Regions from separate parts of the Aminobacter sp. BE322 genome, predicted to be linked through region 4. Evidence: predicted binding sites of a transcription regulator. Region 4 holds the regulator's gene; each other region holds the start of a gene.
The links. The regulator PhoB, encoded in region 4, activates phosphate uptake and scavenging genes when phosphate is short. The targets are predictions, from matches to a motif close to TGTCATNNANCTGTCAT.
Positions count from the first base shown of each region.

Region 1: J2X50_RS05285 (DUF1045 domain-containing protein) is a predicted target of PhoB. The motif match lies at 1,411-1,427, and genes of this name have one in related genera.
Region 2: J2X50_RS07360 (RNA degradosome polyphosphate kinase) is a predicted target of PhoB. The motif match lies at 2,761-2,777, and genes of this name have one in related genera.
Region 3: J2X50_RS18835 (PhoX family protein) is a predicted target of PhoB. The motif match lies at 2,168-2,184, and genes of this name have one in related genera.

Region 1 is NZ_JBNPXB010000002.1:255,875-259,547, forward strand. It holds gene phnE (phosphonate ABC transporter, permease protein PhnE) at 1-1,366, shown strand, start outside; gene J2X50_RS05285 (DUF1045 domain-containing protein) at 1,472-2,179, shown strand; gene J2X50_RS05290 (alpha-D-ribose 1-methylphosphonate 5-triphosphate diphosphatase) at 2,181-3,317, shown strand; gene J2X50_RS05295 (GMC family oxidoreductase) at 3,324-3,673, opposite strand, start outside.
Region 2 is NZ_JBNPXB010000003.1:259,013-262,685, forward strand. It holds gene ppx (exopolyphosphatase) at 1-487, opposite strand, end outside; gene J2X50_RS07360 (RNA degradosome polyphosphate kinase) at 487-2,694, opposite strand; gene J2X50_RS07365 (zinc-finger domain-containing protein) at 2,845-3,093, shown strand; gene J2X50_RS07370 (FAD-dependent monooxygenase) at 3,104-3,673, shown strand, end outside.
Region 3 is NZ_JBNPXB010000015.1:7,393-11,065, forward strand. It holds gene J2X50_RS18835 (PhoX family protein) at 117-2,108, opposite strand; gene J2X50_RS18840 (phosphatase PAP2 family protein) at 2,353-3,051, shown strand; gene J2X50_RS18845 (helix-turn-helix domain-containing protein) at 3,130-3,375, shown strand; gene J2X50_RS18850 (SulP family inorganic anion transporter) at 3,461-3,673, shown strand, end outside.
Region 4 is NZ_JBNPXB010000005.1:229,092-232,764, reverse strand. It holds gene pstA (phosphate ABC transporter permease PstA) at 1-735, shown strand, start outside; gene pstB (phosphate ABC transporter ATP-binding protein PstB) at 759-1,580, shown strand; gene phoU (phosphate signaling complex protein PhoU) at 1,619-2,323, shown strand; gene phoB (phosphate regulon transcriptional regulator PhoB) at 2,422-3,111, shown strand; gene J2X50_RS10710 (hypothetical protein) at 3,496-3,673, shown strand, end outside.

The DNA of each region.
Region 1 (3,673 bases), on a different contig from region 4:
CGAAATGCAGGCAATCGCCGACCGCCATCCCGGCGTCTTCCGGGGCTCCTGGCGCAAGAGCCTGACCGGCTGGGCAGTCGGCGCCGGTATCGTCGCCTATGTCGCCTTCGCCTGGTGGTTCTTCGCGGTCGGCGCCGTGCTCGCCGGCGGCAACTGGGGCATCGCCGGAACCTACCTGGCCGACTGGGTCTCCTACGAGGTCCGGCCGCAGGTCGCCTTCAAGGACGGCCGCCTCGACGTCGGCTATCCACGCTTTTCGTCCTATCGCGCCGACCGCCATCCAGACTGGCTCGACATCGCCCAGCCGGCCGGCGCCACTGTTGCCGCCAACAAGGCCCCGGCCAACCGGGTCGTCGCCCATATCGGCTCGAGCACGGCAATCGACATCGCGCCCGAGCGCGTCGTCGTCACCCATGGCGGCGAAACGCTCGACGTGACCGTCGTGCCGCGCCAGAGCATTTCGATCGTCGGGGCCCTGCCCGCCTGGGCGACGCAGAAGGCGGCCGGCGAGAAGATCGTCGCCGATTTCGGCTTTGCCGGCAGCGTCCAGGTCGACCGGGACGACGTCAAGATCCGCCGCCGCTTCCTCGGCTGGGAAAACTTCTTCTTCGACGCCAACTCGCCCTTCTGGGGCAAGTCCTTCGCCGAGGTCGCCTCGCTGGTCGTCTCCGGCGAACGGCTCGATCCCGGCATGTCGAATGCAGCACTTGCCTGGAACAACATCGTCAACAATTCCGAATGGCAGCATGGCGACGTCTGGCTGAAGCTCGCCCAGACCATCGTCATGGCCTTCGTCGGCACGCTGTTCGCCAGCCTGCTCGCCTTCCCGCTGGCCTTCATGGCGGCCCGCAACATCACGCGAAACCGTCTGGTCAACCAGGTCACCAAGCGCTTCTTCGACTTCCTGCGCTCGGTCGACATGCTGATCTGGGCGCTGTTCTTCACCCGCGCCTTCGGCCCCGGCCCCATCGCCGGCATGTCGGCGATCTTCTTCACCGACACCGGCACCTTCGGCAAGCTCTACTCCGAGGCGCTGGAGAACATCGACGACAAGCAGCGCGAGGGCATGCGCTCGGTCGGCGCCTCGCCGGCCTCGGTGCAGCGCTACGGCGTGGTCCCGCAGGTGCTGCCGGTGCTGGTCAGCCAGTCGCTCTATTTCTGGGAATCGAACACCCGCTCGGCCACCATCATCGGCGCCGTCGGCGCCGGCGGCATCGGCCTCAAGCTGTGGGAAGCCATGCGCACCAATTCCGACTGGGAGAACGTCGCCTACATGGTGCTGCTCATCCTGGTCGTGGTGTTCATTTTCGACAACATCTCGACCGCGTTGCGCCACCGCCTGATCGGGGGCAAGTCCAGCCACTGAACTTTTTGGGCCGGCCCTTGCAAAGCCAAGGAAGTCGGCCACTACTTCGTCAAACTGTCACGCAAATCATCTATCGGGCCTTCATCTCCAAGGAAGAATCGCGCCATGCGCTACGCCATCTATTTCACGCCCGAGCATGACGATCCGCTGTGCCGCATCGCGGCCGGCTGGCTCGGGCGCGATGCCTTTGGCGGCGCGTCCCTTCCGGCGAAGGCCCATGGCGAATTGTCGGCGGCCGAAGTCGCCTTCCACACCGCCGCCGCCCGCCGCTACGGCTTCCATGCCACGCTGAAGGCGCCGTTCCGGCTCGCCGACGGCGTGAGCGAACAGATGCTGGTCGACGCCGTCGACGCCTTTGCGGCGGAAACCGTTCCCTTCGACATTCCGCGCCTGAAGCTCGCCCAGATCGACGGCTTCTTCGCCCTCGTCCCGACGGAGACCCTGCCCGAGCTCGACCGTTTTGCCGGCGACGTGGTCGGAGCCTTCGAACCGCATCGCGCACCGCTGACCGACGCAGAGCTCGCCCGCCGCAACCCCGACGCGCTGAGCCCGCAGGAGTGCCGCTACCTCAGCCAGTGGGGTTACCCTTACGTCTTCGACGCCTTCCGCTTCCACATGACCCTGACCGGTCGCGTCGCCACCGAGGAGGTGCTGCGCGTCCGCGCTGCCATCGAACAATGCCTGGGCAACGTGCTCGACAGGCCGGTGCCCGTCGCCGGCCTCGCCGTCTTCGTCGAACCGGCCGCCGGTGCCCCCTTCGAGGTGCTGAGCTACCACGCCCTGGGCAGGCAAGCCGAGAGAAAGACCGCCTGAGATGACCGACCTTGTCCTGAACAATGCCCGCATCGTCCTTGCCGACGAGGTGATCGACGGCACCATCGTCGTCCGCGATGGCAGGATCGCCGAAATCTCGACCGGTCCGAGCGCCGTCGGCGAGGACATGGGCGGCGACTTCGTCATCCCCGGACTCGTCGAGCTGCATACCGACCATCTCGAAGGCCACTACGCGCCGCGCCCGCGCGTGCGCTGGAACCCCATCGCGGCCGTCCTCGCCCATGACGCCCAGGTGGCGTCCGCCGGCATCACCACCGTCTTCGACGCGCTGCGCGTCGGCATGGACGAGGATGCCGACATGACCGCCACCGACATGCGCAAGCTGGCCGACGCCATCGAGGACAGCGTGCGCGCCGACCGCGTCCGCGCAGACCACTTCATCCACCTGCGCTGCGAGGTCTCGGCGCCCGACTGCCAGGACGGCTTTGCCTATTTCGACGGCGACGACCGGGTGAAGCTCGCCTCGCTGATGGACCATGCGCCGGGCCAGCGCCAGTTCGTCGATTTCGACACCTACGCCTATTACTACCAGCGCAAGCTCAAGCTCAATGACGTCGAGTTCAAGGCCTTCTGCGACCAGCGCATGGGCGACTCGGCCAGGAACTCGCGCCCCAACCGTGACGCCATCTCCACTGCCTGCCACGCGCGCGGCATCGTGCTGGCGAGCCATGACGACGCGACCGTCGCCCATGTCGACGAGGCCATCGCGCAAGGCATCCGCGTCGCCGAGTTCCCGACCACGGTCGAGGCCGCCGGCGCCTCGAAGGCCGCCGGCCTCGGCGTGCTGATGGGCGCGCCCAACGTCATGCGCGGCGTCTCCCATTCGGGCAACGTCTCGGCCCGCACGCTGGCCGAGCAGGGCCTGCTCGACATCCTGTCGTCGGACTACATCCCCTTCAGCCTGATCCAGTCGGCCTTCTTCCTCGGCGAGGTGGTCGAAGGCATCACCCTGCCGCAGGCGGTTGCCATGGTGTCGAAGAACCCGGCCGAGGCCGTCGGCCTCGCCGACCGCGGCATGATCGAGATCGGCCGCCGCGCCGACCTGGTCCGCGTCCGCGTCGACGAGCATGTGCCGGTGGTCCGCACCGTCTGGCGCGAAGGCCGCCGCGTCGCCTGAGGCGGGCTACCGCACCTCGGCGCGCGCCCGTGGCCGCGCGTCGTTGCGCTCGTGCGCGAAGATCGCCGCCGGCAACGGCTCGCGGTTGCGGATGATGTCGGCGCCCTTTTCGCCGACCATGATCGTCGGGCCGTTGGTGTTGCAGGACGGCACGCGCGGCATCACCGAGCTGTCGCAGACACGCAGGCCGTCTAGGCCATGCACCTTGAGCTCGAGGTCGACCACGGCCATCTCGTCGGTGCCCATCTTGCAGGTGCCGACCGGGTGGTGGTCGGTCTTGGCGTTGGCGCAGCCATAGTCGAACAGTTGTTCCTCGGTGACCTTGTCCGGCCCCGGCAGCCGCTCGGCCGTTACGA
Region 2 (3,673 bases), on a different contig from region 4:
CATCGCCGATGGCCTCGGCCCTGACGTCGACCAGTTCGAGACTGCCGCCGCCCAGGTCCCCGGCGACGCCGTCGGCCGGGTGGAAGCCGGAGATCACGCCCAGCGCCGAGAAATAGGCCTCCTCGCGACCGGTCAGCACCCGGATCTCGGTCCCCAGCACTTCCTCGGCGCGGTGGATGAAGTCGGGCCCGTTCACCGCCTCGCGGGCGGCGGCGGTCGCCAGCACATAGATCTTCTCGGCGCCTGCCTGTTCCGACAGCGCGCGGAAGCGCCGGAACTCCTCCATCGAGCGCGTCACGCCCTCGGGGTCGAGCTTGCCGGTCGAGACGATGCCGCGGCCGAGGCCGGCCAGCATTTTTTCATTGAACAGCAGGGTCGGCGAGCGCGCCAACCCTTCATAGACCACGAGACGAATGGAGTTCGAGCCGATATCGATGATCGACAGCGGTCGGCGATCCTTGAGCCGGCCCTGCGAGAGTTCCGCCATCAGCCGGCCGCCGCCTCCGCCTTCTTGCGGCGCTTGAACTGCGCGATGCGCTTGGGCGCATGAGACTTCAGCGCGTCACCCCGTCCGGAAAGGCTCGGATTGGTCATGAAATATTCCTGCGCATTGAACGGCTCTTCGCCCTCGTCCAGCGTCACCCGGCGAGAGGTACCATCCGCCAATACTTCGAAACTTTGCTGGTTGTCCATGATGTTTCCCAGCATGACCTGGCCGAGCACCTGTTCATGCACCGTCGAGTGCATGGCAATCGGCACCATGCATTCGACCCGTCGGTCGAGGTTGCGCGGCATCAGATCCGCCGAACTGATGTAGACGATCGCCTCGTCCGACGGCAGGCCGTGGCCGTTGCCGAAGCAATAGATGCGGCTGTGCTCGAGGAAGCGGCCGACGATCGACTTGACGCGGATATTCTCCGACAGGCCCGGAACCTGCGGCCTGAGGCAGCAGATGCCGCGCACCACCAGGTCGATCTCGACGCCGGCTCGGCTCGCCTCATAGAGCGCATCGATGATGATCGGGTCGACGAGCGCATTCATCTTCATCCAGATCTGCGCCGGCTTGCCGGCCCGGGCATGCTCGACCTCGTCGGTGATGTGCTTGAGAATGCGGCTCCTCAGCGTATAGGGCGACAGCGCGATGCACATTTCGTCGGCCGGCTCGGCATAGCCGGTGATGAAGTTGAAGATCTGGGCCACGTCCCGGGCAATCGCCGAGTCGGTGGTGAAGAAGGACAGGTCGGTGTAGATGCGGGCGGTGATCGGGTGGTAGTTGCCGGTGCCGAGATGCACGTAGTTGCGCAGGCGACCGTCCTCGCGGCGCACCACCAGCGACATCTTGGCGTGCGTCTTGAGCTCCAGGAAGCCGAACACCACCTGCACGCCGGCGCGCTCGAGGTCGCGCGCCCAGCGGATGTTGGCCTCTTCGTCGAAGCGCGCCTTGAGCTCCACCAGGGCCGTCACCGACTTGCCGGCCTCGGCCGCGTCGATCAGCGCACGCACGATCGGGCTGTCGTTCGAGGTGCGGTAGAGCGTCTGCTTGATCGCCACCACCTCGGGATCCATCGCCGCCTGGCGCAGGAACTGCACCACCACGTCGAAGGATTCGTAAGGATGGTGGACGACGAAGTCCTTCTCGCGGATCGCGGCGAAGCAGTCGCCGCGGTGGTCGCGGATGCGCTCGGGAAAGCGCGGATTGAAGGGCGGGAACTTCAGGTCGTCGCGGGCGACCGCCACGATCTCGGATATCTGGTTGATGGCCAGCGGCCCGCTCAGCACGCTGACCCGGCTCGCCGAGACCCCAAGTTCGCCGGCGACGAACTCACGCAGTTCGGCCGGCATCTGGCTGTCGAACTCGATGCGGATGACCGAGCCGCGGCGCCGGCGCTTCAACGCGGTCTCGAACAGCCGCACGAGGTCCTCCGATTCCTCCTCGACCTCGATATCGCTATCTCGGATGATCTGGAACGTGCCGGAACCCTTGACCTCGTAGCCCGGGAACAGCTTGCCGATGAACAGGTTGACCGTCTCCTCGATCGGGATGAAGCGCACCGCGCGCTTGCGGTCGGGCAGGCGGATATAGCGCTTGAGCGCCACCGGCAGGCGCAGCAGGGCGGTCATCTCCTCGCCGTTCTTGCGGTGGCGGAGCTGCAGCGCGATCGAGAAGCCGAGATTGGGGATGAAGGGGAACGGGTGCGCCGGGTCGATCGACAGCGGCGTCAGCACCGGAAAGATCTGCTCCATGAAGTGCTCTTCGAGCCACTTCTTCTCGTCCTTGGCGAGGGCCGCCGCCGATATGCTCTCGATGCCCTCGAACTTGAGCAGCTCCATCAGGCTCGACAGGCTCTTCTGCTGGTCCTCCTGCAGCCGTTCGACCTCGTGCAGCAACTGGTCCAGCTGCTGCTGCGGGGTGCGGCCGTCGGGGCTGCGGATCGCGATGCCCTCGCGAACCTGGCCCGCGAGACCCGCGACGCGCACCATGAAGAACTCGTCGAGATTGCCGGCCGAGATCGACAGGAAGCGGACGCGTTCGAGCAGCGGATGGTTCGGGTTCTGCGACTGCTCAAGCACGCGCCGGTTGAACTGCAGCCAGGAGAATTCGCGATTGACGAAGCGGTCAGGGTTGCCGTCGACCGGCCCGGTCGGCGACTTGTCGTTCACGAAATCGGTATGCACCGGCCTCAATTGATTCATGGACAACCCTTCCCCACTGCCGCGCTCGCCGCTTATCCGGCTCAGATTATCCTCTGACAGGCAATTGCGACAGTTTCATTTCAGCATCTTGCAAACCCGTCCCTAATGATACAAACGCTCTCGGAGAAGGTTTCTCAGACGGAGAAAATGATGGCCGGCGGCTCCATTCCCCACTTCCAGAACGACGCTGGACATGCCGTGATCGAGATCGGCGTGAAGGAGTTCATGTGCGTGGGCGCCAACCCGCCCTTCGACCATCCGCATGTCTACCTCGACATGGGCGCGGATTCCGAAAAGGTCTGCCCCTACTGCTCGACGCTCTATCGCTACTCGGCGAAGCTGAAGGCCACCGAAACCCTGCCCGCCGGCTGCCTCTACGTGGCCGACCGCGCCGCCTGACCCGATCGCCATGAGATCGCGGCAGGTCGTCATCGCCGGCGCGGGCGTCGCCGGCCTCACCGCCGCGCTCGCTTTCGCCAGGAAAGGCCTTGGCGTCCGCGTCCTCGAACGCGCAGCGGCGCTCGAGGAAGTCGGCGCCGGCCTGCAACTGTCCCCCAACGCAACCCGCATCCTCGGCCGCCTCGGCGTGCTCGACCTCGTGCGGCCGTCGACCGTGCGGCCGGAGGCGATCGTCCTTCGCGATGCCGCGTCACTCAAGGAGCTTGCCCGGGTCCCGCTCGGCGCGTCCGCCGAACTGAGGTGGAGCTCGCCCTATCTCGTCGCCCACCGCGCCGACCTGCAGCATGCCCTGCTCTCGGCCGCCCGGCAAAATCCCCTGATCGAGATCAGCACCGGCGCAACGGTGACGGGAGCCACTCTTGATGTACGGGCCGTAGAGGTCGGCGTCGAGCACGACGGCAATGCAATGTCGCTTGAGGCCGAGATGCTCGTGGCGGCTGACGGGGTCTGGTCGCACAGCCGCCGCCTTGTCGGCCCGAACGACAGGAGCCGCTTCGCCGGCGAGCTGGCATGGCGCACG
Region 3 (3,673 bases), on a different contig from region 4:
GCACAATGGCGATTCTTGTACCTGTCTTTCACGCGGCCGCGGCCGGGGTATGCGCTGTTCACAAAAAAACCGGCGGGGCGACCCCGCCGGCTGCGTTTTCCTGTGTCTATCCTGAATCAGACGCCGATCTTGCCGCCGCCCTGCCTGGTGATGGCGACCACGGCCGGACGCACCGGCATGTCGGGCTTGAAATCGGGCCAGCGGGTCGACAGGTCCTCGTAGTAGGACGGGCGGCCGAAGCCCTCCCAATCCTCGCCACCGTCGCCCGGATGCTGTACCGCGACGAAGGCCGTCTGATCGTCCGGCGCGAACAGCGGGCCGCACATTTCGGCGCCGACCGGCACGCGGAAGAACAGCTTCGAGGTGGCACGCGCCTCGCCCTCGGTGTCGACGGCCCAGAGGCCGTCGGTACGGCCGGTGGCCTTGGGGTTGTTGCCGTCGGTCGCGACCCAGAGACGGCCGGCGGAATCGACGGCGCAGTTGTCGGGCATGCCGAACCAGCCGTTCTGGGTGGTCGAGGTCGAGAACGAGGCGCCGACCTCGGCGATCGACGGATCGCCGCACTTGAGAAGCACTTCCCACTTGCCCCTGGTGGCCGCGAAGTCGCCGCCGTCCTCGACCAGTTCGATGATGTGGCCGAAGGCGTTCTCGGCGCGCGGGTTGGCGGCGTCGACCTGGTCGGCCTTGCGCTTCGAGTTGTTGGTCAGCATGACATAGACCTTGCCGTTGACGGCATTGGGCTGGATGTCCTCGGGCCGGTCCATCTTGGTGGCGCCGAGCAGGTCGGCGGCGCGGCGCGTCTCGATGACCACGTCGGCCTGGCTGACGAAGCCGTTGTCGGCCGTGAGCGGACCCTCGCCCTGGACCAGCGGCAGCCACTCGAACGAGCCGTCCTCGGCGAACTTGGCGACGTAGAGCGTGCCCTCATCGAGCAGGTCGAGGTTGGCGGCGCGATCATCCGGGTTGAACTTGCCCTTGGTCACGAACTTGTAGACGTAGTCGAAGCGCTCGTCGTCGCCGAGGTAGAAGACGACGCGGCCGTCGGGGGCGACGATGGATTCGGCGCCCTCGTGCTTGAAGCGGCCGAGCGCGGTGCGCTTCTTCGGCAGCGAGTTCGGGTCCCGGACGTCGACCTCGACGATCCAGCCGAAGCGGTTGGGCTCGTTCGGCTCCTTGGAAACATCGAAGCGATCGTAGAACTTGAGCCACTCATAGGTGCCTTCCGGCACGCCGAGGCGCTTGTAGTTGGCGGCCTCCGGATGGTCGGCCGGCAGCTCGCCGCCGAAATAGCCGTGGAAGTTCTCCTCGGCCATGATGTAGGTGCCCCAGGGCGTGACGCCGCCGGCGCAATTGTTGAGGGTGCCGAGCACCTTGGTGCCGGTGGCGTCGGCATTGGTCTTGAGGCGGTCGTGGCCGGCGGCCGGACCGGTGAGCTGCATCTCGGTGGTGGAGGTGATGCGGCGGTTGAGCTTGCCGTCGCGCACGACCTGCCACTTGCCGCCCTCCTTGCGGATCTCGACGATCGAGCCGCCATGGGCTGCCATCTCGATATCGACGCGCTTCTGGTCGGCGGGCGCGACCTCGATCTTGCCCTCGGCGATCTTGACGATGCCGGGGAACATCAGGTGGTCGTTGGTGTATTCGTGATTGACGACGAGCAGGCCGTGCTCGGCCGAGCCTTCGAGCGGCACGTAGCCGACATAGTCGTTGTTGTAGCCGAACTGCCTGGCCTGCGCCTCGGCCGACTGGTTCAGCGGGTCGAACGCGGGCGCGTCGGCAAAGATCGGGTCGCCCCAGCGCAGCAGAACGTCGGCGTCGTAGCCGGCGGCGACATGGTGCTTGTCGTCGATGCCGGCCTCGACCTCGTCGAAACTGAAGGCCGAGGCGGCGGCGGCGCGAGCGTCGTCGGCGAGGATGATGGCGATGGGGCTGACGGTGGCGGCAATCGCCGAGACGGCGAGCGATCCCTTGAGGAAATTGCGGCGCGAGAAGCGCGTGGCGATGATGTCGCCCATGGTGCGGTTGTCGGTCGGGTTGTGGCCGGGACCGTCATTCTCCTCGAGCAGGCTGGTGCGGAATTTCTGATCGTTGGGAGCGTGCTGGTTCATGTTTTCGACCTCTGGCTGATGCTTCGCTTGGGGTTCGCCGAGACCGCTAATCGGACGACATAACAGTAGCATGACAGTTTCGCCGAAAATCGGGCGCCGCTATACAGCGTCGAGGATCGGCCCTTGCCGACGAAAGACGCTGCGACCTTTTGATTGCGCGCCTTTTCTTTGGGAAACCTCTCCCCACTTGTTGCGCACGGGCCCGGAAGCGGCCATCCCGAAGCTGGAACGGAACGGCAGGACGATGCATCAGAAACTGTGGAACAAGGTCCAATTGTCGCTGCTGGCGGCGGGCATCGTCATCGCCGGCGGGCTGTGGGCCTTCGTCGAACTGGCGGAGGTCGCGCGCGACGCGGCACCGCGCTCCTTCGACACCGACATCCTGCTCGCCTTCCGCGTGGCGGGCGAACCCAACAACCCGATCGGACCCGCCTGGTTCGAAGAGGCGATGCGCGACATCACCGCGCTCGGCAGCGCTGCGGTGCTGATCTACATCACCGCGATCGCCATCATCTACCTGTGCCTGATCCGGCGCTGGGGACCGGCGCTGTTCGTGTTCGCCTCGGTCGCCGGCGCACAGGTGCTTTCGAGCCTGCTCAAGCTCGGCATCGACCGGCCGCGGCCGGACCTGGTCTCGCACCTGGCGCAGGTGCAGACCATGAGCTTCCCCAGCGGGCACGCCATGCTCGCGGCGGTGACCTACCTGACGCTGGGCGTGGTGCTGGCCCGCGTGGTGCCCGGCCGCGCCACCACCGTCTTCGTCTTCTTCGTCGCGATCCTGACCGCGCTGCTGGTCGGCATCAGCCGCATCTATCTCGGCGTGCACTGGCCCTCGGACGTGTTGGCCGGATGGAGCGCCGGCTTCGCCTGGGCGACGCTGTGCTGGGTGGTCAGCCGCTACCTGCTGCGGCCCGGCGAGGAAACTGAAGACGACATGCGCTGAACATCGATATTAATGCTTGAAACATCACCATGAATGTATGATACATTCATTCTGCGGACAGAGACGGGAACTCCGACATTGATCACCGCCGCACAGATGCGCGCCGCTCGAGCGCTGGCAGGCATCGACCAGAAGACGCTTGCCGAAAAGGCCGGGGTCTCGGTTCCGACGATCCAGCGCATGGAAGCGAGCGAGGGCGTGGTGCGCGGCGTGGTCGACACGCTGACCAAGGTCATCGAAGCGCTCGACGCCGCCGGTGTGGAACTCATCGGCGAGACCGAGGCCGGCGGCCGCGGCGTGCGCCTGAAGAAGAAGGCCGGCTGAGCCCGTCAACCATCCGCAGAGAGTCGCGACGGCGACCGCCGACAGACATGCCGACGATCCCGCCGCATTGCAGGACGATGCAGGCATGGACGCAGCAGGCAACAGACATAGACACGACCGACCGACATTCGCCGAACTGTTCACGCCCAAGCTGGTGACGGTCTTGCGCGAGGGTTATGGCACGGCGCAGCTGAAGGCCGACGCCATCGCGGGGTTGACGGTGGCGATCGTGGCGCTGCCGCTTTCCATGGCAATCGCGATCGCCTCGGGCGTGTCGCCCGACAGGGGCCTGTTCACG
Region 4 (3,673 bases):
AGCGAGCATTTCAACACCGGCCTGTTCAGCTTCGGCGCCTCCAGCCGTCCCGAGAGCTCGGGCCTGGGAGTGGCCATCATCGGCTCGTTCTTCATGATGGGGATCGTGCTCCTGCTCGCCCTGCCCATCGGCGTCGCCGCCTCGATCTATCTCGAGGAATTCGCCAAGAAGAACCGCTTCACCGACCTGATAGAGGTGAACATCAACAACCTCGCCGCGGTGCCGTCGATCGTCTTCGGCCTGCTCGGCCTCGCCGTGTTCATCAATTTCCTCGGCCTGCCGCGCTCGGCGTCCTTCGTCGGCGGCCTGGTGCTGACGCTGATGACGCTGCCGACGATCATCATCGCCACCCGCGCAGCCCTTGCCGCCGTGCCGCCGTCGATCCGCTCGGCCGCGCTCGGCCTCGGCGCCTCGAAGATGCAGATGGTGTTCCAGCACGTGCTGCCGCTGGCCGCGCCCGGCATCCTGACCGGCACGATCATCGGCCTGGCGCGCGCGCTGGGCGAGACGGCACCGCTGCTGCTCATCGGCATGGTGGCCTTCGTGGCCGACTATCCGAGAACCCCCTTCGACCCGGCGACGGCGCTGCCGGTGCAGATCTACATGTGGGCGAACGAGGCCGAACGCGCCTTCGTCGAGCGCATGTCGGGCGCCATCATCATCCTGCTGGTCTTCCTCATGGCCATGAACATCGTCGCCATCGTTCTCAGGCGGCGTTTCGAGCGGCGCTGGTAGGCGTGGACAAGGAGCACCCCTCTATGAACATCATGAGCGAGAAAACCCTCGAAAACGCGGTGAACGCCGAGATGAACAGACCCAACGAACTCATCAAGATGCGCGGCGACAAGGTGACCGTGCACTACGGCGAGAAGCAGGCGCTCTTCGGCGTCGACCTGGACGTGCGCGAGAACCAGGTCACCGCGCTGATCGGCCCGTCGGGCTGCGGCAAGTCGACCTTCCTGCGCTGCCTCAACCGCATGAACGACACCATCGACAGCGCCCGCGTCGGCGGCAAGATCACCCTCGACAGCGAGGACATCTACGATCCCAAGATCGACGTGGTCGAGCTGCGCGCCCGCGTCGGCATGGTGTTCCAGAAGCCCAATCCGTTCCCGAAGACGATCTACGAGAACGTCGCCTACGGCCCGCGCATCCACGGCCTCGCCAAGTCCAAGGCCGATCTCGACCAGATCGTCGAGAAGAGCCTGCAGCGGGCAGCGCTCTGGAACGAGGTCAAGGACCGCCTGCACGAAGCCGGCACCGGCCTTTCCGGCGGCCAGCAGCAGCGGCTGTGCATCGCCCGCGCCATCGCCGTGTCGCCCGAGGTCATCCTGATGGACGAGCCGTGCTCGGCGCTCGATCCGATCGCCACCGCCAAGGTGGAGGAGCTGATCGACGAGCTGCGCGAGAACTTCACCATCGTCATCGTGACCCACTCGATGCAGCAGGCGGCGCGCGTGTCGCAGCGGACGGCGATGTTCCATCTCGGCTACCTGGTCGAGGAAGGCCCGACCGACAAGATGTTCACCAACCCCGACGACAAGCGGACGCAGGACTACATCACCGGCCGCTTCGGCTGAGTGAACGCCGCTCCGATCACAAAGACGAGGATACGATCATGGGCGAGCACACAGTCCGGTCCTTCGACGAGGAACTCCAGCACGTCGACCAGGTTATCCGCGACATGGGCGACCTGTCGGCCACGATGGTGGCGAACGCCATCCGCGCGCTGCTTTCGTCCGACCAGCCGCTGGCGCAGAACGTCATCGCCGACGACACCATCATGGACGCCAGGCAGCGCGATCTCGACAACAGCGCGATCACGCTGATCGCCAAGCGCCAGCCGATGGCGCAGGACCTGCGTGCCGTGGTCGGCGCGATCCGCATGGCGGGCGACCTCGAGCGCATCGGCGATCTCGCCAAGAACATCGCCAAGCGGGTGGGCGCCGTCGGCCAGTCGGCGATGCCGCGCAACCTTTCGCACTCGATCGACGCCATGGCGCAGCTGGTGCTCGGCCAGGTGCGCGGCGTGGTCGACCTCTATGTCGCGCGCGACGCCGAAGGCCTCAAGAACCTGCGCGCGGACGACCAGAAGGTCGATGTCCAGTACACGGCCGTGTTCCGCGAACTCCTGACCTACATGATGGAGGATCCGCGCAACATCACCGCCTGCACGCACCTCCTGTTCTGCGCCAAGAACCTCGAGCGCATCGGCGACCATGTCACCAACATCGCCGAGAACGCCTATTTCGTGGTCACCGGCACGCAGCTGCCGCTCAATCGGCCGAAGGTCGACGAAACCACGTCGCCCGTCTCGGCCTGACATCTTCCGCAACCGCATGCGTTTGGCGCGGGGGCGCTGCACAGGTTAAATCAGCGCATGGTCCGAACCGGGCCGTGCGCCAGGACAAGGTACTGACGATGATCGCTCCCAAGATCATGGTCGTCGAGGACGAAGAGCCCCTCGGCGTGCTGCTGCGCTACAACCTCGAGGCCGAGGGCTACCAGGTGGAAGTGGTGACGCGCGGCGACGAGGCCGAACTGAGGCTGCAGGAAAACGTGCCGGACCTTTTGGTGCTCGACTGGATGGTGCCGGCACTTTCCGGCATCGAACTCTGCCGGCGGCTGAGGATGCGCCCCGAAACCGAACGGCTGCCGATCATCATGCTGACGGCGCGCGGCGAGGAGAGCGACCGGGTGCGCGGGCTTTCCACCGGCGCCGACGACTACCTGGTGAAGCCGTTTTCGACCCCGGAGTTCATGGCGCGGGTGAAGGCGCTGCTGCGCCGCGCCAAGCCCGAGGTGCTGTCTTCGGTGCTCAAGGTCGGGGACATCGTGCTCGACCGCGAGTCGCACCGGGTCTATCGCAAGAAGAGCGAGATCAAGCTCGGGCCGACGGAGTTCCGCCTGCTCGAATTCATGATGCGCCATCCCGGCCGCGTGTTCTCGCGCAGCCAGTTGCTCGACAATGTCTGGGGCGAGACGATCTACATCGACGAGCGCACCGTCGACGTGCATGTCGGGCGCCTGCGCAAGGCCGTCAACAACGGCCGCATGCCGGACGTGATCCGCACCATCCGCGGCGCCGGCTACGCCATCCGGGAAGACTGACGGCCGTCCCGGAGCGGCCGGCATGGCGTCGGCTGGACGATCAGCCTTGGCCAGTGTCCTAATGTCACAGCGGGCGCGCTTCGCGCGCCCGGAGCGTTCGGGCGAGGCACCGGCGCTGTCGCACGGACGCGTGGCGCCCTCTGCGCCGCCATGCCATTCCAGCCCTTTGTGGTGCTCAAATCGCCGCAGTTCGACGCGTTTGTCCTGACGCTGTCATGAATATAAATTCGAATCTTCCCGTTACTGTATGCTTTATGCTCAAAACAATATCCACATCTCCCGCAACGATTCCGTGATGGTGACCGTAGCGGATGTTCTTGAGATGACAATTTTTTGATTGGGGAAATACTCAAAATTGCCACTTTTCATGCTAGCTGGGGCACCGTGCGTAACTTGCTCTCGGCCATTTTCCTGGTGGTGGTCACCATCCTGAACGGACTGTCCCTCGAACGGGCAGCGGCCGAAGGCGTGAACTTTTCAATCGAGCTGCCGAAGGTGCCCGCGCAGGCGGAAATCACCGCCATTGCCGACGAGTGCTTGCCGTCCCCGGACCGCTGCACCG